Regions from separate parts of the Mesorhizobium sp. B2-4-18 genome, predicted to be linked through region 2. Evidence: predicted binding sites of a transcription regulator. Region 2 holds the regulator's gene; the other holds the start of a gene.
The links. Region 2 encodes LexA, which represses DNA repair genes until DNA is damaged. Its sites were predicted from a motif close to TGTTCNNNNTGTGTTCNG; they were not measured.
Positions count from the first base shown of each region.

Region 1: a site for LexA is predicted at 4,030-4,047, ahead of FJ527_RS13865 (2'-5' RNA ligase family protein). Genes of this name have one in related genera too.

Region 1 is NZ_VFUW01000005.1:103,271-115,508, forward strand. It holds gene FJ527_RS13835 (aminopeptidase) at 1-973, shown strand, start outside; gene FJ527_RS13840 (DUF488 domain-containing protein) at 997-1,350, shown strand; gene FJ527_RS13845 (ArsC family reductase) at 1,451-1,801, opposite strand; gene FJ527_RS13850 (metalloregulator ArsR/SmtB family transcription factor) at 1,976-2,332, shown strand; gene FJ527_RS13855 (SRPBCC family protein) at 2,329-2,808, shown strand; gene FJ527_RS13860 (SnoaL-like domain-containing protein) at 2,903-3,256, opposite strand; gene FJ527_RS13865 (2'-5' RNA ligase family protein) at 3,382-3,984, opposite strand; gene FJ527_RS13870 (fumarylacetoacetate hydrolase family protein) at 4,243-5,400, shown strand; gene FJ527_RS13875 (substrate-binding domain-containing protein) at 5,696-6,631, shown strand; gene FJ527_RS13880 (ABC transporter permease) at 6,749-7,735, shown strand; gene FJ527_RS13885 (ATP-binding cassette domain-containing protein) at 7,739-8,530, shown strand; gene FJ527_RS13890 (LacI family DNA-binding transcriptional regulator) at 8,562-9,584, shown strand; gene FJ527_RS13900 (TetR/AcrR family transcriptional regulator) at 9,895-10,485, opposite strand; gene FJ527_RS13910 (multidrug efflux RND transporter permease subunit) at 10,977-12,238, shown strand, end outside.
Region 2 is NZ_VFUW01000017.1:32,108-44,345, reverse strand. It holds gene FJ527_RS28025 (LpxI family protein) at 1-218, shown strand, start outside; gene lpxB (lipid-A-disaccharide synthase) at 211-1,389, shown strand; gene gltA (citrate synthase) at 1,526-2,848, opposite strand; gene gltX (glutamate--tRNA ligase) at 3,032-4,456, opposite strand; gene FJ527_RS28005 (ComEC/Rec2 family competence protein) at 4,560-7,013, shown strand; gene lexA (transcriptional repressor LexA) at 7,007-7,750, opposite strand; gene FJ527_RS27995 (GntR family transcriptional regulator) at 8,161-8,934, opposite strand; gene FJ527_RS27990 (ABC transporter substrate-binding protein) at 9,085-10,071, shown strand; gene FJ527_RS27985 (ABC transporter ATP-binding protein) at 10,130-10,909, shown strand; gene FJ527_RS27980 (ABC transporter permease) at 10,915-11,838, shown strand; gene kynU (kynureninase) at 11,887-12,238, shown strand, end outside.

The DNA of each region.
Region 1 (12,238 bases), on a different contig from region 2:
AGGCATGGCTAAGGCCTTCTCGAACAACGCAGCCCGGCTTGCCGTGCGCGGCGAGGATCCGTCGCTCCTGTCGGCGCAGGATCCGGCGAAGGTGGCGCGCGCCAACAAGGCCAATTCGATGGCCTACCAGCCGGCGCTGGAGAAGATCACCGGCTTCGACATCAACTGGAACATCGTCGCCTATCCGGATCTGGCCTGGGCCAGGCAGGTTTTCCCCGGCGATGCCGACGACGTGGCGGTCGCGAAGCTCGCCGACGCCATCTTCGCCGCCTCGCGGGTGGATGTGGAAGACCCGATCGGCAACTGGACGGCGCACAATGCGGCGCTGCGCGGCCGCACCGAATGGCTCAACGGCCATGATTTCCATGCCCTGCATTTCGCTGGACCGGGCACCGACCTGACGGTCGGGCTGGCGGATGGCCATGAGTGGATGGGCGGCGCCTCGACCGCCAAGAACGGCATCACCTGCAATCCCAACATCCCGACCGAGGAAGTTTTCACAACTCCGCATGCGCGCCGCGTCGAGGGCCATGTCTCCTCGACCAAGCCGCTGTCCTACCAAGGCACGCTGATCGACGACATCTCGGTGCGCTTCGAGAGCGGCAGGATCGTCGAGGCCAAGGCGTCGAAAGGTGAGGACGTGCTGAAGAAGGTGCTCGACACCGACGAGGGCGCGCGTCGGCTGGGCGAAGTGGCGCTGGTACCGCATTCCTCGCCGATCTCAGCCAGCGGCCTGTTGTTCTTCAACACGCTGTTCGACGAAAACGCGGCCTGCCACATCGCGCTCGGCCAATGCTATTCGAAATGCTTCGTCGACGGCGCCTCGCTCAGCCCTGACGAAATCGCGGCGCGCGGCGGCAACAAGAGCTTCATCCATATCGACTGGATGATCGGGTCGGACAAGATCGACATTGACGGCGTCGCCAAGGATGGCAGCCGCGTGCCAGTGATGCGCAAGGGCGAGTGGGCCTGAGGGGTTCGGCGTAGGGAGGTCGAATGGCTTTCGACCTGATGGTCAAGCGGATTTACGAACCGCCCGCTGCCGATGACGGGCAGCGGGTGTTGGTTGATCGCATCTGGCCGCGCGGCGTCAGCAGGGAGCATGCCGCGCTGGCACTGTGGCTGAAGGAGATCGCGCCGAGCGACGAGTTGCGGAAGTGGTTCGGGCACGAGCCGGCACGTTGGGTGGAATTTCGGAAGCGATACGGGGCTGAGCTCGACAGGAATGGTGAGGCGGTTGCGCAGCTGCGCGGCTTGCTTGGCGAGGGCAAGGTAACGCTGCTCTATGGCGCGCATGACGAGGCGCACAATAATGCGGTGGCGTTGGCGGAGTATTTGAGCGCGGGTTGAGGCGCTCGGACCTTCGCAAGCAGGCGGGACAGCGCCCCCCCTCTGTCCTGCCGGACATCTCCCCCACGAGGGTGGAGATCGGACGTCGCGACGCTTCCGCCTACTTCCCCACCGTCTGCTCATAAACCTCCGGCTTGAAGCCAACCACCACCCGATCGCCGATCTCCAAGACCGGCCGCTTGATCATCGTCGGCTTGGCCAGCATGAGCGCTTTCGCCTTCTTCTCGTCGAGGCCTTGCTTGTCCGCCTCCGGCAATTCGCGAAACGTCGTGCTGCCCTTGTTGAGCAGCTTTTCCCAACCGACCTTGCCGACCCAGCCATTCAGCTTGCCCGCCTCGATCCCTTCGGCCCGATAGTCGTGGAAACGATAGGGAAGGTCATGGCTCTCCAGCCAGACGCGCGCCTTCTTGATCGTGTCGCAATTGGTGATGCCGTACATGGTGATCGTCAAAGTGCTCTTCCCTTGGGCTGACAGTCGAACCGTTTCGCAGCCTAAAACCGCCCTTCCCGCTTGGCCAGCAGCTTGGCCAGCAGCTTGGCCAGCATTGCCGTAAATTTGCGCTTGCCAACACTAAGGAAATTACCTAAGTGTTTTCGACCGCTTTGACAACCCGGGGACCGATCGATGACCAGCCTCCAGAGTAGAAATCCAAGCCTCCCGCCGATCGACGGCATTTTTCGCGCGCTTGCCGACCCGACGCGACGGCGCGTGGTCGAGCGACTGAACAGGAGCCCTGCTTCGGTTAGCGAACTGGCCCAGCCTTTCGAGATGGCCCTGCCATCCTTCATCGACCATCTCAAGATTCTCGAAGGCTGCGGGCTGGTTCGTTCGCAAAAGACCGGACGGGTCAGGACTTACGAGCTTGCGCCTGAACCGTTGAAGCTCGCCGAAAGCTGGCTGGCCGAACAGCGTACAGTTTGGGAACGCCGCCTCGACCAGTTCGATGCCTATGTCATGACCCTCAAGGAGACAGAAAAATGAGCTATCCGTTCAAGCCGGATCCCAGACTGGACCTGACGCTGGAGCGCGTAATCGATGCGCCGCGCGAATTGCTTTGGCGAGCCTGGACGACACCTGAGCATGTCAGGCAGTGGTTCACGCCGAAGCCGTGGCTGATCACCGACTGCGAGATCGACCTCAGGCCGGGCGGCCTGTTTCGGACACGCATGCAGTCGCCCGACGGCAAGGAGGTCAGTGACCGCCACTGCTGCTATCTGGAAATCGTGCCCAACGAGCGGCTGGTGTGGACGGATGCGCTGCTGCCCGGCTATCGACCCTCGGGCGAGCCTTTCATCACCGCGGTCATTTCGCTCCATCAGGATGGCCAGGGTACGCGCTATACCGCCACAGCCATTCACCGTGACCAAGCCACCCGCGACAACCATGAAGAGATGGGTTTCTTCGACGGCTGGGGCACGGTGGCCGATCAACTTGCGCAGTATGTGAAGACGATTTGAACGCTCCCAGCGGCCAGAGGATCGCTCTGGCCGCCGTGCACATTTTCAACCTTGCCGCAAAGAGAGCAAAGCTGGGAAGACCCGATTTCCGGCCTCAGTAGTAAAAGCGCTCTTCGGTGATCTTGCCGTTCTTGACCGTGTACAGGCCAACCTCATCCATGGTGACACGCTCGCCGGTGGCCTTGGGCGTTATGTCAAAGGTGAAGCGCACAGCGAATTGATCGCCGTTGACATAAGGGCCCTCGACCGAGCCGCCATGCACTTCGTGGTTCTCTTGCCACCACTGGCTTTTCTGCCTGAGGGCCTCCTTGCCGTGACTGACGGCCATCGGTCCCTCCATCGCTTCGTAGCTGGCGATATCGTCGGCATTGTATTTTTCGGCAGCACCTTCGTTGTTGCCCTGTTTGAGAAGTTCGGTGAACTCCTTGGCGATTTCCGTGACGGTCATTTTTGTTCCTCCTGTTCAGACGCATTGCAAGTAGGGAACCGCTTGCGGACCTGCCATCGCGGACAGGTTGATAGCTGACATGACCCTGTCAGGATGGGGTGTCGCGCGAACCAGCGCGTCCTTCGTTACATCGCAATCAGCGGCCAACGTTCCAGAAAGTCATATTGCGTCAGCCCGCGCAGGCTGTGCACGAGAATGAACTCCCGCGCCACGAAGCTGATCGGCTCGATCGGCAGTTGTGGGATAAGTTTCTGGTCATAGGCAAGGGTCATATGAGGGACGAACCCGTCTGACGCCTTCAGGCCTTCACGCAGCATTTCGGCGCCGAGATTCCCGCTCAGTTCACAAACCGGTCCGTCATCGGCCACAAGCACGAAGGGATGCTTGGCCGGTCGGCCTGTTGTCGCCGGGCGGCCAGGAAAGCTCCTGGCGTGGCGAAAGGTGATCTCAAAAGCAGGCATCTTGACGCGCTGCCCCGATCGGGTGGCCGCAAAGATGATCTTCGACCGCAGCCGCTTGTAGTCCCCGACATGCTGCTGGCTGACATGAAAACGCTCCGGTATCAGCGGTGAGCCGGCTATGCCACATTTGTCGCATAGCCGGCTTTGACAATCAGCAAACCGAAAATAATCCCCTGCCTGCAGAAACACGCCGAAGAAGACACGATCGGGCTTTTTGGGCCGCCTTGGCGGTTCTGGAATTCCGAAATCTAGTTCGCCTTGGTACATTACCTATACGCTCGCCAAGGAACGCCTCCGTTCTGCTCTGGCGCCCAGAACAAAACACGAACAATTCTCTGAGTCAAGTTCAAGTAACCGGACCCTAAGCCCGGTGATGTCCTTGACATCCGGACATCGTGGATGACCCAGTCGGCATATTCGCGGCCACCGCTCGACTGCTTGGATGGGATAGACCTTTGAATGGAATCCGGCGAAAGTGCCGCGCCGACCGGGCCAGCATTTTCGATTCAACGAGGAACCCAACTCATGACCAACCCGACACATCTGCCCGCTGAAGGCTTGTTTGTCGGCCGCGCCAGGAGCGGCGATGCCTCGCACCCCCTGGTCGTCACGGTGCGCGACGGCACCGTCTTCGACATCACATCCAGCGCGGCGCCCACCGTGCGCGACATCTGCGAATTGGCCGACCCGGCCGGCCATGTGCGCTCGGCCACGGGCAAGCCGATCGGTTCACTCGACGATATCGCGTCCAACAGTTTCGAAGCCACGCGCGACCGGGCAAAACCCTTTCTGCTGTCGCCGGTCGACCTGCAGGCGATCAAGGCTTCCGGCGTCACCTTCGTCGTCAGCCTGCTCGAACGGGTGATCGAGGAACAGGCGCGTGGCTCGGCTGATAAGGCCGACGCCATCCGCGCCGACATTGCGGGTCTGATCGGCCATGATCTTTCGAAGCTCAAGCCCGGTTCGCCAGAGGCGATGGAGATCAAGGCCAAGCTGATTTCGCGCGGCGCCTGGTCGCAATATCTGGAAGTGGGCATCGGCCCAGATGCCGAGATCTTCACCAAGTGCCAGCCGATGGCCTCGGTCGGCTTCGGCGCCGATGTCGGCCTGCATCCGGTTTCGACCTGGAACAATCCGGAGCCGGAGATCGCCATGATCGCCGCCTCGAGCGGCAGGATCGTCGGCGCCACCATCGGCAACGACGTCAATCTGCGCGACGTCGAGGGCCGTTCGGCGCTGCTGCTCGGCAAGGCCAAGGACAACAACGCCTCGGCCTCGCTTGGCCCCTTCATCCGGCTGTTCGACGACACGTTCTCCATCGCCGACGTGAAGCAGGCCGTCGTGCGCCTGAAGGTCGAGGGCGAGGACGGGTTTTCGCTGGAGGGGGCAAGCTCGATGGCCGAGATCAGCCGCTCGCCGGAGGAGCTGGTTGCCGCGGCCATGGGCCCGCATCACCAGTATCCGGACGGGCTGGCGCTCTATCTCGGCACCATGTTCGTGCCGTCGAAGGATCGCGGCGAAAAGGGCAAGGGGTTCACGCACAAGGTCGGCGACATCGTCACCATCTCGTCGGAAAAATTCGGCGCGCTGGTCAACCGCGTGCGGCTGTCGCCCGATTGCCCGCACTGGACCTACGGCGCCAGCCATTTGATGCGCGACCTGGCCAAGGCCGGCCTGCTCTAAGCGGCTCTTTGGGGGCTTTCGCCCTCAGAGACCGCCCAGACGTGATCGGGATAGTCCGCCCGGCTGAGCTCTCGGCGACAATCATCCGACTGCCCGGGAAAAATCATCCCGACTGATGCGATCTGATGGGGTCGCTGATGGCGCCGCGTCAGGCGCCAACTACATCTGCAGATGGAGGCTTGCCATTCGTCGAAAAAGGGAATGCTCTTATGCATCCGAGCGGCGCTGGCAAAAAGACGCAATCCGGCTGAAGCCGGAACAAGGGACGGATCATCTTCAACCGGGAGGAAATCAAATGCTGACGAGACTAAGACTTGTGCTCTACGGCCTGCTGATCGCGCTGACGGTCATTCCGGCAGCCGCGCAGGCCAAGACGTTCTACTGGATTTCACATGGCGGGCCGGCCGACCCGGTCTGGACCTACTTCCTCGCCGGCGCCAAGCAATGGGCCAAGGACACCGGCAACACCGTCAACACGTCGTTCCACAATGGCGACGTCGCCTCGCAGCAGGAGGCGGTCCGTGCCGCCCTCTCGGCCAAGGCCGACGGCATCGTCACCACCAGCCCCGATCCGGGCAGCCTGGTCGAGATCGTCAAGGAAGCGCGCGCGGCCAACGTCCCGATCATCAACTTCAACACGCCCGATCCCAAGGCCAATTTCAACGCCTATGTCGGCGGTGACAACGTCACTTTCGGCAAGCACTGGGCGCAGTATCTGGTCGACAAGGGCCTGGTGAAGAAGGGCGACTTCGTCTGGATGCCGGTCGAGATCCCCGGCGCCACCTACGGCGTGCAGGAAGAAGAAGGCATCAAGAGCGTCTTCGGCCCGCTCGGCATCACCTATGAAGTGACCGAAGCGACGCTCGACCAGGCCGAGGTGATCAACCGCATGGTCGACTACCTCACCGCCCACAAGGGCAAGGTCAACGCCATCATCGGCCTGGGCGACCTCGTAACCGGTTCGATCAAGCGCGTGTTCGACCAGGTCGGCGTCAAGCCGGGCGAAATCCCGGTGGTCGGCTGGGGCAACTCGCTCGACACCACCCAGGAAGTGCTGAACGGCTATGTCAATGCCGGCCAGTGGCAGGATCCGCAGGCGACCAGCTATGTGGCGCTGTCGCTCGCCAACATGGCGGCCAGCGGCATTCCTCCGGGCTTCAACGTCATCACCGGCGCGCTCTATGAGAAGGACACCGCGGCGGTCTACGACAAGATCCTGTCCGGCAAATAATCCGCGATCCCCTGGCGCCGCGCGTTTTCGCACGGCGCCAGATATCTTCCTGTGCCGTGGCATGCCACCCGATGCGGTGGAGCTCGCGGCCCGTCCCAACCATGTCGCGGGTTCCCAGTGGAAAATCATTCGCTCATCCAACGCCTGATCGCGCGGCCGGAATTCGGACCTTTCATTCTGCTCATCGTGGAGATCGCCGTTTTCTGGGGTTTCAACCACGACTTCCTGTCGCCGCAGAACATCTCCAACACGCTGGCCTTCACGGTCGAGCTCGGCCTGATCGCGCTGGCGATGACGCTGTTGATGACTTCGGGCGAATTCGACCTCTCCGTCGGGTCCCTGTTCGGCTTCTCGCCCGTGCTGATGTGGACGCTGTTCAATGCCGGCGTCACCTCGCTGGAAATGGGCTTCCTTGTCGCGCTGGTGGTTGCCGCCTTGATCGGCCTGGTCAATGGCTGGTTCGTCACGCAGCTCAAGATCCCGTCCTTCCTGGTGACGCTCGGCATGCTGCTGGTGGTGCGCGGCAGCGCGCTTTTCATCACCGACGGGTTTCCGCAGCGCACCTGGAGTGCCGAAGGCAGCTGGCTGGCGGAGGCTCTGGTCGGCGACTTCTTCATCGGGCCGTTCCGCATCTACATGTCGCTGTTCTGGTTCATCGCCGCGGCGATCGCGCTCGGCTATGTCCTGACGCAAAGCCGGACCGGCAACTGGATCCAGGCGGCGGGCGGCAATCCCAACGCGGCGCGTGCCCGCGGCGTCAATGTCAATCGCGTCAAGGTCGGCCTGTTCGTCCTGTCGTCGGTCATGGCCTCGCTTGCCGGCGTCATCTCCTCGCTGCGCACATCCGCCGCCAACCCCAACAGCGGCACCGGCTACGAGCTCGAGGTGATCGCCATGGTGGTGATCGGCGGCACCGCACTCACCGGCGGGCGCGGCACCATCATCGGCACCGTGCTCGGCATCCTGATCCTGCGCGTGATGCGCAACGGCATCGTGCTGATCGGCGTGCCCGGCCTTGCCTACAACATCTTCATCGGCGCGATCATCCTTGGCATGATGGCGCTGCATTCATGGCTGGAACGCCGGCACCAGGCGGGGACTTGAACCATGGCCGAGCCATTGATCCGCATGCACAACATCCGCAAGTCCTATGGCCGCGTGCAGGCGCTGGTGGACGCCAATTTCCATGTCAACGAGCGTGAGATCGTCGGCCTTCTGGGCGACAATGGCGCCGGCAAATCGACGCTGATCAAGGTTCTCTCCGGCGCGGTGCCGCTGACCAGCGGCGATATCTTCATCCGCGGCAAGAAGGTCACCTTGCGCGATACCAGCGACGCCATCGCCCACGGCATCGAGACCATCTACCAGGACTCCGCCCTGGTCACGCAATTGTCGATCGCGCGCAACCTGTTCCTGGGTCGAGAACCGATCAAGCCGCCGCGCTTCCTCAACCGCATGGACCAGGACGCCATGAACACGGTCGCCCGCGATCTGCTCAAACAGGTCGGAATCTCCAAGAACATCCCGCCGACGACACCGATCGGCTCGCTCTCCGGCGGCGAGCGGCAGGCGGTCGCGATCGCGCGCGCCATGCATTTCGACAGCGACCTGATCATCCTCGACGAGCCGACCAACAATCTCGGCGTGGCCGAGACCCAAGGCGTGCTCAGCTTCGTGCGCAACGCCCGCGATTCCGGCCACTCCTGCATCTTCATCGCGCACAACATCCACCATGTCTTCCAGGTGGTCGACCGCATCGTCGTCATGCGCAGGGGCAAGGTGGTCGCCGACGACATCGATCCGAAGACGACAACCGTGACGGAAGTCGAGCGCATCATCACCGGCATGTCGGACAAGGACATCCGCGACGCCCTCGCCGACGGCAAGCCGGCGCACTGAGGACGTACGAAGCGACGTGTAGGGTTGCGGCATGAAGGCTACCGTCTCCGACATCGCCAGGAACTGCGGGCTGTCGACCGCGACGGTCGACAGGGTGCTCAACAACCGGCCCGGAGCGAGTGCCGCCAACCGGCAACGCGTCATGGAGGCCGCCAAGCAGCTCGGCTATCTGCCGGTCGCCGACCAGGTGACGCTTCCCTCGAGGCCCGCAAACCTGGAATTCTTCCTGCCGATCGGCTCGAACGACTTCATGCACGACCTGGCAAAGCACATCGAGGACTACGCCTCGCGCCTGCCGCTGGTGGCGTCCTGCCGGATTCACAATCTCGCCGGTATCTCGCCCAATGCCTTGCAGACCGCGGTCGAAAAGCTGTCGCTGCGCGCCAACGGCGTCGGTGTCATCGCGGTCGATCATCCCAGGACGCGCAACATCCTGCGCGACATGGTCGAGGCCGGTATCCGGCTGGTGACGCTGGTGTCCGATATTCCGGCCGCTCCCCGCTCGGCCTATGTCGGCATCGACAACCGCGTGGCGGGACGGACGGCGGCACTTTTGATGGGACGCTTTCTCGGCGGCCGCGAGGGGCAGCTGGCGATGGTCGTCGGTTCGCGTTCCTATCGCGGCCATGAAGAGCGCGAGATGGGCTTCCGCTCCGTGCTTGGCGAGGAGTTTCCCAACCTCACCGTCAGCAGCGCCGTCGAGATCAATGACGAGCCCGACGCCAGCTATGCCGCAACCATGAAAGCGTTGCGCAACGAGCCGGAACTGCTCGGCATCTATTGTGTCGGCGCCGGGCGCTCCGGCATTGCCAAGGCGATCCGGGAAACCAGGCCCAACCGCAAGCCGGTCTTCATCTGCCACGACCTGACCAGGGAGACACGCGGCTACCTCGTCGACGACCTCGCCGACGTCGTCATCGACCAGAACGCCAGGCTGATCGCGGAGCAGTCGGTGATCCAACTGCTCGGCTCGATCGCATCATCGGCGCCCTATCTCACCCGCAAATTCATCGAGCCGCGACTGATCTTCCGGGAAAACGTACCCGTGCAGTGAGATCCCGCATCTCCTGGGGAACCTGACCGCCCCTGCAAATCTGCACAGCAGCTATGCACAATTCATTGTTGCCGAATCATTGGGCAACTCGTACGTTCTGGTTGTCGGCCATCTACTCCTCCCAGATGCGATGCCGACGCTGAATGGGGTGCACCTCCTCCCGCGCCACATTCGAAATCGAGCCCGCTGCCACCTCCTCCCGGCAGCGGGCTTTTTTCGTTCAGTCAACGGGAAATAGCGTGCTGCCTATAGGGCAGCAGACATCGTTTCGGTCACGCGACCGCAAAATCACCAGCAGCCACGGCAATACTTAACCGGCGGCAGTGCCCCGGAAGGAAACGATCAGTCCTTCAGCCATCCGCACGAACTGCGTGCTCGGGCCCTCGGCACCGACGGTCTGCACACTGACCCGCGCACCTTCAAACAGCAGCGACAGCGTATCGGCGAGAAGCTCGGCCTGGCCGATGCCGGCATCCCGGCAGAGCCCGACCAGGCGTTCGCGCTGGGCTTCCTTGAGTTCCTTGATGACGCGCCTTGCCGGATGATCGGGTTCGGTCAGCTCGGCGGCGGCGTTGGCCATGTCGCAGCCACGGCCGTCGGTGTTGAGCATGGCGGCGGCCTTGCGAACCCAGGCATGAAGTTGAGCGAGCTTGTCACCCGGATGCTCGGCCTCGAACGTTTCCCACATCGCGCCAGCTTTCAATGCGTTGGCGCGCAGGCATTCGACGATCAGTTCGTCCTTGGATTCGAAGTGACGATAGAGCGTCATCTTGTTCGTGCCGGCAGCCTCGGTGATGGCGTCGACGCCGACGCCCTTGATGCCGTGCTTGTGGAACATGTCACGCGCAGTCTCCAGAATCCGATCCCGGGGACGAGAGCGCTCCACGACGCCGTCTGTCATCATGATCTCCTTTCGTTTCCAAAAAACTCTCGGCCACCTCTTGACTAGGGTGTTACCGGTCTGTAACTTCCAGAATGTTACTTACTGGTAACACCTATATCGTCCGTCGTCAATAACAAGGTCGTGAACTGGTCCTACCAGATCGAGATGGACGAAAAGATTGCCAATCATGCGGCCTCGGCCGGTGAAGAGATGAAAAACGGTTCGTGAGCACGGGCTGCGAATCGACAGACAAGGAGCCGGCCAATGCCACAGCGCCGCGATCTTACCATAGATGAGGCCGTCCGGGATCCGATGATCCGGCTGGTCATGAAGGCAGACGGGGTCGACCCCCGCGCGTTCGAGAACATGTTGCGCTCGCTTGCCGATGGGCAGCGTCGCGAGGTGCCGTTGCTGCGTTCACGGGAAGGGTCCCGGGACGGGCGCGGGCAGTTGTCCAGGGTCGCCAGCGCCTTCGGGCGGGCAAGAGCGGCCGGAGAGGCGTGCGTGTCGTGGTAAACTTCTTCATCCATCGTCCGATCTTCGCCTCGGCGATCGCCATCATCATGGTGCTCGCCGGCACGATTTGTTATTTCCTGCTGCCCGTCTCGCAGTTTCCCGACATCACACCGCCGCAAGTCGTCGTCAGCGCCCACTATCCGGGCGCCAGCGCGCAAGTGGTGGCAGACACGGTGACGACGCCGCTGGAGCAGCAGATCAACGGCGTGCAAGGCATGACCTACATGTCCTCGACGAGCTCCAATGACGGCTCGTCGACCATCACCATCACCTTCGATGTCGGTTATTCCTTGAGCACGGCCGCCGTCGACGTCCAGAACCGCGTCTCGCAGGCCGCCTCGTCGCTGCCGGCGATCGTCAACCAGGGCGGCGTGACGATCAAGAAGCAGAACCCGAACTTCGTGCTCATCGTCAACCTGACCTCGCCCGACCATTCGGTCGATCCGGTGGCGCTCTCCAACCTTGCCTATCTGCAGGTGGTGGATCCGCTGAAGCGGCTGCCTGGTGTCGGCGACGTGCAGATTTTCGGCGAACGGCGTTATTCGATGCGCGTCTGGCTCGATCCGGACAAGCTCGCCAATCTCGGCATCACCGCGGTCGATGTGCAAAATGCCATCGCCGAACAGAACGTCCAGGTGGCGGCCGGCAAGATCGGCCAGTCGCCGGCGCCCGCCGGCACCGCCTTCGAGATGCAGGTCAACGCCGTCGGACGGTTGAGCGACCCGAAGGAATTCGGCGACATCGTCGTGCGTGCCAACACCGACACCGGTTCGCTGGTGCGGCTGCGCGACGTCGCCCGTATCGAGCTTGGCGCCCTGCAATATTCGTCCTCGGCCTTTTTCGGCAAGGACCCGACCGTGGTGCTCGCCGTTTATCAGATGCCCGGCTCCAACGCGCTCGATCTGCAGCAGCGCGTCAAGGACAAGATGCAGGAACTGTCGGCCCGTTTTCCCAAGGGCGTCGACTATGCGATGCACTACGATACGACGCGCTTCGTCTCGGCCTCGATGCATGACGTGCTGATCACGCTTGGCGAAGCCCTGGTGCTCGTCGTCGCCGTGGTCTTCATCTTCCTGCAAAGCTGGCGCACCACAATCATCCCGACGATCGCCATCCCGGTGTCGCTGGTGGCGACGCTCGTCATCATGGAGATGATGGGCTTCTCGCTCAACATGCTCTCGCTGCTCGGCATGGTGCTGGCGATCGGCCTTGTCGTCGACGATGCCATCGTGGTGGTCGAGAATGTCGAACGACA
Region 2 (12,238 bases):
TGCTGGTCAAATGCGCCAAGCCTGGCCAGGAGCTGCGCGCGGATCTTCCTTCCATAGGGCCCCAGACGGTAGAAGCAGCGCATGCGGCCGGGCTTGCCGGCATTGCCGTCGAGGCGGGACGCTCCCTAATCCTCGAAGCTCCCGCAACCCTCTCGCGTGCCAATGACCTTGGGCTGTTCATTGTCGGCCTGGCCGCAACGGAGTCAGGTCATGGCTGACAGGGCGCTGAAGATCGCGATCGTCGCGGGCGAGGAGTCAGGCGACCTGCTTGGCGCCGACATTGTCCAGTCGCTGCGCCAAATAACAGGGCGCGATGTGCAGCTCGTCGGCCTCGGTGGCCGCCACCTGCAGGCGCTTGGGCTGGTTTCGCCGTTCGACGCCAGCGAGGTCGCGCTAATGGGGTTCAGCGCCGTCCTGCGTGACCTGCCGCGCCTGATGCGGCGGATCGGTCAGCTGGCGGGGCTGGTTGCGGATGCCAAGCCGGACTGCCTCGTCACCATCGACAGCCCCGATTTTTCGCTGCGCGTCGCCAAAAAGGTGCGCGCCGCCAACCCGACGATCCCGATCGTCCACTATGTCTGCCCGAGCGTCTGGGCATGGCGGCCGGGCAGGGCGGTGGCGATGAAGCCGTATGTCGATCACATCCTGTGCATCCTGCCGTTCGAAGTGAAGGAGCTCGATCGGCTGGGTGGCCCGCCCGGCACCTATGTCGGCCATCGCCTGACGCATGATCCCGGCGTGCTGTCGGCCGCCAGGGCGCAGGCCCAGCCGCGTGATCTTTCACCAGACCGCGTGAAGACGCTGCTTGTCCTGCCCGGCTCGCGGCGCGGCGAGGTGCGACGGCTGCTCGAGCCGTTCGGCGAGACCGTGTCGATGCTGCGGGCACGCGGGCATCGGCTTCGGCTGATGTTGCCGACGGTGCCGCATGTCGCGGACACCGTACGATCCGCGGTCACGCGCTGGGATGAAAAACCCGAGATTATCCTGGAGCCGGAGCGCAAATGGCAGGCCTTCGGCAAGGCCGACGCGGCGTTGATCGCGTCCGGCACCGTCTCCCTGGAACTGGCACTGTCCGGCGTGCCGATGATCTCTTGCTACCGGCTCGACCCTGTCGCACGCGCCGTGGCGCGGTATTTCGTTTCCGTCTGGTCGGCGCTGCTGCCCAACCTGATCTCGGATCGCGCACTGATCCCGGAGTTCTACGACGAATACGTCAGGCCGAACAATCTGGCACGCCAGCTGGAAGCGCTGTTGGCCGACAGTGGCATGCGCGCCTGGCAGAAAGACGGGTTCGCCGAGATTTCACGGCGCATGGCAACGGACAAACCGTCCGGTGAGATCGCGGCGCAGGTGGTGATGGGGTGTATCAAGAGAGTGAGTAGGCAGTAGTGAGTGGTGAATAGTGAGTAGTGAGTAGTGGTTATTGAGTAGTGAGTAGTGAGTAGTGAGTAGTGAATAGTGAGTTAGAAAACTCTCTAACCTGACTACTCACTAGTCACTACTCACTACTCACTACTCACTCGTCTCAGCGCTTGGCGATCGGCACGTAGTCGCGCTCTGGCGCACCGGTATAGAGCTGGCGCGGACGGCCGATCTTCTGGCGTGGATCCTCGATCATTTCCTTCCACTGGGCGATCCAGCCGACCGTGCGGGCAACCGCGAACAGCACGGTGAACATGGTGGTGGGGAAGCCCAGCGCCTTCAGCGTGATGCCGGAATAGAAGTCGACGTTCGGGTAGAGTTTCTTCTCGATGAAATAGGGATCGGTCAGCGCGATCTTTTCCAGTTCCATCGCGATGTCGAGCAGCGGATCGTCCTTGATGCCGAGTTCGCCCAGAACCTCATGCGCCGTCTTCTGCATGATCTTGGCACGCGGATCGTAGTTCTTGTAGACGCGGTGGCCAAAGCCCATCAGGCGGAACGGATCGTTCTTGTCCTTGGCGCGGGCGATGAATTCCGGGATGTGATCGACATGGCCGATCTCGCCCAGCATGTTGAGCGCCGCTTCGTTGGCGCCGCCATGGGCCGGGCCCCACAGGCAAGCAATCCCGGCGGCGATGCAGGCGAACGGGTTGGCGCCCGAGGAACCGGCGAGGCGAACGGTCGAGGTCGAAGCGTTCTGCTCATGATCGGCATGCAGGATGAAGATACGCTCCATGGCGCGCGCCAGCACCGGGTTGATCTTGTACTCCTCGCACGGCACGGCAAAGCACATGTGCAGGAAGTTTGCCGCGAAACCGAGATCGTTCTTCGGATAAATAAAGGGCTGGCCGATGTGGTACTTGTAGGCCATGGCCGCGATCGTCGGCATTTTGGCGATCAGGCGCATGGAGGCAACCATGCGCTGGTACGGGTCGGAGATGTCGGTCGAGTCATGATAGAAGGCCGACAGCGCGCCAACCACGCCGCACATCACCGCCATCGGGTGCGCGTCGCGGCGGAAGCCGGTGAAAAAGCGCGACATCTGCTCGTGCACCATTGTGTGGCGCGTTACGCGGTAGTCGAAATCGTCCTTCTGCGCCTTGGTCGGCAATTCGCCGTAGAGCAGGAGGTAGCAGACTTCGAGGAAGTCGCCATGTTCGGCCAGCTGGTCGATCGGATAGCCCCGATGCAGGAGGATGCCGGCGTCGCCATCGATGAAGGTGATTTCCGACTCGCAGCTTGCCGTCGAGGTAAAGCCGGGGTCATAGGTGAAGGCGCCGGTGGTGCTGTAGAGCGAGGCGATGTCGATGACGTCAGGTCCGACCGAGCCGCTTCGCACCTTGAATTCGTGAGTCTTGCCGGCGAATTCCAGCGTTGCCGTGGCCTCTTGGCCGCCCACATCCAGTTTTTTCGCAGCTTCGGTCATTGCAAACTCCTTCTTGTTTCCTCATGCCGGCAAAGGCAAATTCCGCAGAGCGACACGTCGAAATCACCGCAATTCGCGTATTCGCCACCGCATTCTAGGAGGTGCGTGCCAGATTGGGCCAAGGCCTAATGTTGCACTGCGAAACCCGCCTTTCAATGCCAATCTTCTTGGGCCAGTTTGCTCCTAATCGATTTGATCCGCTACGCGCGCCAGGCTTTCCTCACGCCCCAGAACGGCAAGCACGTCGAATACGCCCGGTGACGTGCTCTTGCCGGTCAACGCAGCCCGCAACGGCTGGGCCACGGCGCCAAGCTTGTGCCCGCCAGCCAGCGCAAAGTCGCGGATCGCGGCCTCGGCCGTGGCCGCCGTCCAGTCGCCTGACAGCGACTTCAAAGCTTCGTGAGCGCCACGCAGGATCTTGCGCGCGTCGTCATTGAGCAGGAGTGCCGCCTTGTCGTCGATCGGCAGCGGCCGAGCGGCAAACAGGAAGCCGGCACCGTCGACAAGCTCGACCAGCGTCTTGGCGCGCTCCTTCAGGCCCGGAAGTGCTGCCAGCAGCTGTGCCTTGTTCTTCTCGTCGAGGCGCGCCGCCATCGCCGGGCCACCCTCCAGATAGGGCAAGGTGGCGATGAAGATATCGAACAGCTCGGTGTCGGCCATACGTCGCATATGCGCGCCGTTGATCGCTTCCAGCTTGGCGAAATCGAAGCGCGCCGCGCCCTTGTTGACGTCGCCAATGTCGAACCATGAGACCATGTCCTCGATCGACATGATCTCGTCGTCGCCATGGCTCCAGCCGAGCCGCGCAAGGTAATTGAGCAGCGCCTCCGGCAGATAGCCCATGGCGCGATAGGCTTCGACGCCGAGCGCGCCATGGCGCTTCGACAGCTTGGCGCCGTCGGCGCCGTGGATCAGCGGGATATGCGACATCGACGGCACGTCCCAGCCCATGGCGTTGTAGATCACGGTCTGGCGGGCGGCGTTGGTCAGGTGATCGTCGCCACGGATGATGTGGGTGACGCCCATGTCGTGATCGTCGACGACGACGGCATGCATGTAGGTCGGGTTGCCGTCCGAACGCAGGATGATGAAGTCGTCGAGATCCTTGTTGGGGAAGCGCACGTCTCCCTGGACCCGGTCCTGCACCACCGTCTCGCCCTCGGTCGGTGCCTTGATGCGGATGGCGCCCTTGACGCCGGACGGCGCCTCCGACGGGTCGCGGTCACGCCAATGGCCGTTATAGCGTGGCGGCAGGCCCTTGGCGCGTGCAGCCTCGCGCATTGCCTCGAGCTCGGCTGAAGTCTCGTAGCTGTAATAGGCCTTGCCCAGGCGCACCAACTCCTCGGCCACCTCGCGATGGCGCGGCGCGCGCTCGAATTGGGAGACTGCGTCACCGTCCCACGAAAGGCCGAGCCAGGTCAGGCCATCGAGAATGGCCGATGTGGCCGCATCGGTCGAACGCTCGCGATCGGTGTCCTCGATGCGCAGCAGCATCGTGCCGCCGGTATGCTTTGCATAGAGCCAGTTGAAGAGCGCCGTGCGCGCGCCGCCGATGTGCAGATAGCCGGTCGGCGAGGGGGCAAAACGGGTGATGACCTTGTCGGGCATGGAACTCTCGGAAAACGTCTGAAGCTGGGTGCGGAGCGTGCGGACTTTCGCGCGTTGCGCGTTCATGTAGCATAGGGCGTCGAGGGTGCAAGGGGCAGACCCGATGACTGGACGAGGCCGGGGCTCGGATCGGGGCGAGGATGCCGCTATCGGCGTCAGCGAGCGATCCCTGTTTGCGGCGCCTGCGACGATCCCACTGCCATCTCCGCTCGTGGCTGCGCCCGAAACCAGGTCGCTGCAGGCAGGTGGGCAGGCGCCGGCGCCGGCTCCTGCCGCGGGCAGGATCGCGCGCGTGCGCCGGCAAGTCGGCCTGGTATCCTTGCCTCGCCTGCGCCATGGCGTGGCCCGGGCGACGGAGCTCGAACTCGACCGGGGCATCGCGTTCCTGCTGGTGCCGGTCTGTCTGGCCGTTGGGGCGATCGCCTATTTCTCGCTGGCATCCGAGCCCGACTTTGCAAAACCCGTCGCGGTCGTGGTGCTGATGGCGGTCTGTGCCTTCGTCTCGCGCTCCTGGTCGAAAACCCATCTGTGTTTCATGGCAGTGCTGTTGTGCGCGCTGGGCCTGCTCGCGGCGAAGGTCGAAACATGGCGAGCCGGAACCCGGATGCTGGGTTCGGAAATCTCCACCCAACTGACCGGCCGCGTGGTCTCGCTCGAAGAGATGGAGAGCGGCCGCATCCGGCTGACCATGGACGTGATTTCGACCGCCCGGCCGAAACTGCGCTATGCACCGGAAAGGGTCCGGCTTTCCGCACGCAAGATACCACCGGGAATGACCGCCGGCTCGCTCATCACAGGCTACGCCAAACTGTTGCCGCCGACCGGCCCGGTGCGGCCGGACAGCTACGACTTCTCTTTCGACAGCTATTTCGCCGGCATCGGCGGCAGCGGCTTCTTTCTCGGCAATCCGACGGTTGTTTCCGCCGACGACGGTGAGATGCCGCTATCGGCTCGCTTTTTTTCAGGCATCGAAAATGCCCGCGAAGCCATCGCCGACCACATCAGGGGCAGCGTCGGCGGCGCTGAAGGCGAGATCGCGGCGGCGCTGATCGTCGGCGTGCGCGCCGGCATACCCGATGAAATCAATGAAGCGATGCGGCGTACCGGCATCTATCACATCATCTCTATTTCGGGACTGCATATGGCGCTTGTGGCCGGCACCATCATGGGTCTGCTGCGTGGTGCCTTCGCGCTGTTTCCAGACTTTTCCGCGCGCCGGCCGGTGAAGAAATACGCGGCCGCCGCCGCACTGTTCTCGATCGCGGCCTATCTCATCATTTCCGGTGTCGTCGTTGCCGCCGAACGCAGCTTCATCATGCTGGCGGTGATGCTGATTGCCGTCTTCTTCGATCGCGCTGCCCTGACCATGCGCAATCTGGCGATCTCGGCGATCGCCGTCATCCTGGTCTCGCCTCACGAGGTCGTCGGCCCGAGCTTTCAGATGTCGTTCGCCGCGACCGCGGCCCTGGTTGGCGCTTATGCCGGCTGGGCCGATCACCATGCGGGAAAGACGCGGCCACCGCCGCCAAAGCGATCCCTGGCGGGGTTCCTGACGCGAAAATTCCTGCTGGCGACAGGAGGATTGGCCATGACGTCCATTATCGCCGGCAGCGCCACGGCACTGTTTGCCATCTGGCATTTCCAGCGGGTATCGCCGCTCAGCCTGTTCGCCAATCTGGCCGTGATGCCTATCGTGTCGGTCGTGATGTTCCTGGCCGTCGCCAGCGCGCTGTTGATGCCATTCGGATTGGATTGGCCGGCTCTCTACCTCATGGGCAAGGGCCTGACAGCAATGATCGCCGTGTCGGCGTGGATATCGGAGCGCTCTCCGGTCGATGGAGTCGGGCTGATTTCGCAGCAATCCGTGCTGCTGGTCACCGTCGCGCTGGCAATCGCGACGATGGCGACGACATGGCTGCGGCTCGCGGCGCTGCCATTCGCGCTTGCCGGCCTGTTGACTGTGTCGCACACACGCGCGCCCGATGTGCTGATCTCGGAAGATGCGCGGCTGGTCGCGCTGCCGATCGGCAATGGCGAACTGGCCGTCAACCGGGAACGTCCGAACGAATTCGCAACCGACAACTGGAAGCGCGCCCTGATCTCCGAAACAATCGTCAAACCGGAAATGTTCGACACGACAGACAGGCAATTCGATGTTGCCAGTCCCACCGACCTGCCGCCGGGATCGCCCTTCTACTGCCGCGAAGGCCTGTGCCTTGCCAGGCACCCTTCCGGCGCGATCATTGCCTATGTCGAGGACCGCAAGACCACCTGGAAAGCCTGCGCTTTCGCCGACCTGATCATCGTCAATGACGCAACCGCCTATGACGCCTGCCACAATCCACTGGTTCTCGTCGTCACCAAACGGCAGCTCGCCCGCAAGGGAAGCGCTGCCGTCTTCTTCAATCCCCAGTCGGCCACGACCCGGGCCGCGATCGCATTTGCCGTCGACGGACCATACCGGCCCTGGCACGAACAGCGAAAATTCTCACGCGAGGCGAGGGGGCTGCCGCCGTACAAAAAACCCGACAAGCCCGATAACAAGCCGGTTCAGTAGCGCCTGATCAACCCGACCAGCTTGCCTTGTACCTTGACCCTGTCCGGCCCGAAAATGCGCGTTTCGTAGGCTGGATTGGCGGCCTCGAGCGCGATCGAAGCGCCTTTGCGGCGGAACCGCTTCAGTGTCGCTTCCTCTTCGTCGACCAGTGCCACGATAATTTCGCCCGGGCTTGCCGTGTCGGCATTGCGGATAATGACCGTGTCTCCATCGAAGATACCAGCCTCGATCATCGAGTCGCCCTTGACCTCCAACGCATAGTGCTCGCCGCCCATGATCATGTCCGGCGGCACCGAGATCGAATGCGTCTGATGCTGGATGGCATCGATCGGCACACCGGCGGCGATACGGCCCATGACCGGGATGGACACGGCTGAAACCGCGTCGTCGTCGTTGCCGGCCGCGGGCAGGCGCGAAGGCGCAGCGGCCGGCCTGATCTGGCGTCCGAGACTGCCTTGGCCAAGGCTGCCTTGGATGACGCTTGGCGAGAACTTCTTTGCCGCATTGAGGCCCGGCGCGATCGAGTCCGGCAGCCGCAGCACTTCCAGCGCGCGCGCCCGATTGGGTAGCCGGCGAATGAAGCCGCGCTCCTCCAGGGCCGTGATCAGGCGATGGATCCCCGACTTGGAGGCAAGATCGAGTGCTTCCTTCATCTCGTCGAAGGAAGGCGGTATCCCGCTTTCCTTGAGCCGTTCGTGGATGAACATCAGCAGTTCATGTTGCTTGCGTGTCAGCATGGCGGCCCCCAAGACATTGAACGAAAGGTTGAACCAGAATCGAAAAAACAAACCCAGAACAAACACTATCTGTTCCAGTTGTGTTCTGCAACCGTTTAAAGTTTAATGAATTTGTTAAGGGGTCTGAAGTTTTTTGCCCGCGACGGCGGGCAGCAACCAGCCCTTTCCGCCATCGGCAGGCGCATTGAAATCGTTTTGGTTAATGGCCTGTGGCCCATCCGCCGACGAGGCTTTGGCATCAGTTAGTTGGAAGGTTTCTCCTCGGGGGGACGTATAATTCGCGGAGCCATTATTCGCGGAACGAAACGAAACCAAAATGCCAACGATTGGTAGCTTCGGGCGGCCATGGATCCGGGCGTTCGGCGCACTCCGGCCAGCGCGTTCGAATAGGGGTCGCGGAAGCGCTGAAGTTATCCCGAACCCGCCTTCAAGCTGCCGGCGCGAGCGGCGTATCTGGTGGCGCCGCTGTCTTCGCTGTGGACATAGACGTGCAGTGTGTAGCCGATATGCGCCGTCATCAGCGCCTTGGCCCGCTCGATGTCACGGTCGAGCGCCGCTTCCATGATCGCGGTATGGTGTTCGATCGCAATCGCTTCGCGCAGCGCTTCGATTGCCTCTTCATAGCCATCCTTGAGGCCGGCCGCGGCCCGCAGTGTCGGCGCCAGACCAAGAAAGCGATGATGCCGGCGCAGCTGATCCGAGATCGTCGAGCGGAACCGCAACAGCCAGTCGCATGTGGCGGCGCTCAGCAGCGCCGCATGGAAAGCCTCGTGGTTCTCGTCCCATCTGTCGACGGCCGCGTCCGAGGGATCGTCGACCGCCGTCTTGCAACGCGAGAGCCGGTAGTGGGCGGTGACCACGGCATCCTCCCACTCCCTGCCGCCTTTTTCCATCGATTCGAGGAACAGGGGTATCTCGACCACCATCCTGGCGCGTGCCAGATCCTCCAGCTCGGCCCGCGACACCGGAGCCACGGCAAAACCACGATTGCTGATCGCGGTGACCAGGCGTTCGGCCTCGAGCCGCGACAGGGCTTCGCGCAACGGTGTCCAGCCGACGCCATAGGTGCCGCGCAGCGCACTCAGTTTGAGCGGGGCGCCGGGCATGAGGCGCGTGGTCAGGATGTCGCGCCGCAACAGCTGATAGGCGGCTTCCGTTTTTGTGGAACTCGTTTCATTCAGCATGGTGATCAATCCGTCGTCTGGCGAAAAGTATATATGATAGTGCGTCACAGCAACAATTATATATAATGTTTGACACAGACCAGCGGACTCACCATGATCGCCGTAGTAGCCGCGTTTCCAAGCGGCCCTGATCAAATCTGGGAGGAAATGATGTTGAAGTCGAAATCCGCTTGGTTGTCGGGCTTGGCCCTGGCAGGCGCATTGATGGTCAGTGCCGGCAGTGCCGCGGCCGATCAGATCCGTATCGGCATTGCCAATTTCGGCGAGCATCCGCAATTGAACGCCGCCATAGCCGGCTTCAAGAAGGCGCTGACGGATAACGGCTTCGTCGAGGGCAAGGACGTCGTCTACACGGAGAGCCACACCAATTTCGATGCGTCGCTGGTGCCGCAGATGATCGCCAAGCTGCAGGCCGAGCAGCCCAAGCTGATCTACACCATCACCACGCCGGTCTCACAGATCGCCAAGAAAGCGCTCGCCGGTTCCGGCATTCCGATCGTTTTTGCCGCGGTCACCGATCCGGTGGCGGCCAAGCTGGTGCCGTCATGGGACGCCGGAGACGAAGGCATGACCGGCGCCAGCGATCTGCAGGACGTCGCCGCGGTGATGGCCTTCACCAAGAAGCTGCTGCCGAACGCCAAGCGCTTCGGCGTGCCTTATAATCCCGGTGAGGCCAATGACGTTGCCTTGGTCGAAAAGATCAAGGCGGCGGCACCGGCCGCGGGCTTCGAGGTGGTGGAGGTCGGCATAGACAACGTCAATGACATCCAGCAACGCATCGCTTCGCTCGCCGGCAAGGCCGACGTGGTCTACGGCCCGGCCTCGAACCTGATCCAGCCGGCGATCGCCGCTGTCTCCGCGGCCGCCCGCCAGGCCGGTATCCCGGTCGTCAACTCCGATGACAGTGCGGTCCGTAACGGTACCGTGCCGGCGAGCTTCGCGGTCAATTACACGCAGGTCGGCGTCAACGCCGGCAACATCGCCGCCGAGATCCTCAAGGGCAAGGATCCCAAGACGATCGCGCCGTCGCGCCCGGCCTACAAGGACCACATGGCAACGATCTCGCGCAAGGCGATGGCCGCGTTCGGCATCGAGATACCGGCTTCAATGGCCGATTGCGGCTGCATCGTCGACTAACATCGGAACTGCCGGGGTGACGGCGTCGGCGCCGTCATCCCGAGGTCAGGGAGAAACGATGCTCGAGATTCGATCCGCGCGCAAAGTGTTCTACAAGGGCCAGGCCGACGAGAAGGTCGCGCTGGACGGTCTCAGCCTGTCCTTGGCCACCGGAGAGTTCGGCATCGTCATCGGCTCCAATGGGGCCGGCAAGAGCAGCATGCTCAACGCCATTTCCGGCGCCCTGATCCTCGATTCCGGCCAGATCCTGATCAACGGCGCCGACGTGACTGCAATGCCGGTGCACAAGCGCGCCGCGAAACTGGCGCGCGTGTTCCAGGACCCGATGCGCGGCACCGCCGCCAGCATGACGGTTGCGGAAAACATGCTGCTGGCCGATTTGCGTAGCCAAAAGCGCACCTTGCGCCCGGGGCTGAACACCACCCGGCTTGCATCCTACAGGGAACGCCTGTCGATACTGGGTCTCGGTCTGGAAAATCGTCTCGACACGCGCGTCGACCTGCTCTCCGGCGGGCAGCGGCAATCCTTGTCGCTGATCATGGCGGTCGGCGGATCGCCGGACTTGCTGCTGCTCGACGAGCATACCGCGGCCCTTGACCCGCGCACGGCCGAAATCGTCATGCAAGCGACCGTGCGCGCCGTCAACGCGCTGAAACTGACGACTTTGATGGTGACCCACAACATGCAACACGCCGTCGATTATGGCAGCCGGGTGATCATGCTCGATGCGGGCCGGGTGCTCCTGGAAGTCGCCGGGCAGGAGAAGGCGAGGGTCACGGTTATTGATCTGATCGGCCATTTCTCCGTCAAGACCGATCGCATGTTGCTGGCGAGCTGATCATCATGGATTTTGTTGGGGACGTTCTCACCAGCTTCGTCGCGATCATGCCGGTCACCCTGGCGCAAAGCCTGATCCTGGCCTTTGTCGTGCTCGGGATCATGATCCCGTTTCGCATGCTGAATTTTCCCGATCTCACCAGCGAAGGCGCTTTTCCGCTGGGCGGCTGCGTCTGCGGCGTTCTCCTTGCCGCCGGCGCATCGCCGCTGATGGGCGTTGCTGCCGCCCTTGTCGCTGGCTTCGCGGCGGGCTGCTGCACCGCCTTCATCCATCTGCGCTTCCGCATCCACACGCTGCTTGCGGGCATCCTGATGATGACGATGCTCTACAGCATCAACCTTCGCATTATGGGCAAGTCCAACCTGTCCGTCTTCGGTTCGCCCTCGGTGTTCGACTGGGTGCCGTTCGCGCGGCCGGGTTTCCCCGCCAGCAAGATTGTCGTCGCGGGTCTCCTCGCGCTTGCCGCCTTCATGCTGCTCTACATGTTCTTCAGGACCGAGAAGGGGACTGCCGTGCGCGCCGTGGGCGCCAATCCTGACATGGCCGAGGCGCAAGGCATCAATGTCTGGGCCGCGACCATAGGCGGTGTCGGGCTGGCCAGCGCTTTTTCGGCGTCAAGCGGTGCGCTGATGGTGCAGTCGCAAGGCTTCGCCGACGTCAATATGGGCCTGGGAATTCTCATCAACGGCCTTGCCGCGCTGATGATCGGCGAAGCCGTCGTCGGCAAGCAGACGGTGTGGCGGCAATTGCTGGCGCCCTTCGCCGGCGCGATCATCTACTACCAGCTGGTGTCGTTCTGCCTGGCGGCCGGCATGCCGCCGCCTGACCTGAAGCTTGCCACGGGCCTGTTCGTACTGGCCATGCTTGCCTTGCCCAGCCTCAAGCGCAGCCGGGGGCCCGCACCGGTTCGCGAAGCGATTCGTGAGTAACCCGGCGTGAATGACCAAGGCGTGAATAACCAGGGAATGTCACAAATGATGCCTACGACGCTCGATCTCGCAGCTGTCGATGCCATGGATGCGGCGGACCCGCTGCGTGCCATGCGCGACCGGTTCATCTTGCCGGAAGGCGTGATCTATCTCGACGGCAATTCACTCGGCGCCGCGGCACCCGCCGTCTTCGACGAGCTGCGGAAGGCCGCGACCCAGGAGTGGGCGCAGGATCTGATCCGTGCCTGGAACACCGCCGGCTGGTTCGACATGCCGGTCGCGCTCGGCGACCAACTGGGGCGGCTGATCGGCGCGGCGGCCGGCCAGACGGTGGTCTGCGATACGACCTCGATCAACATCTACAAGGTGCTGCATGCCGCACTCGGCATGCGGCCGGACC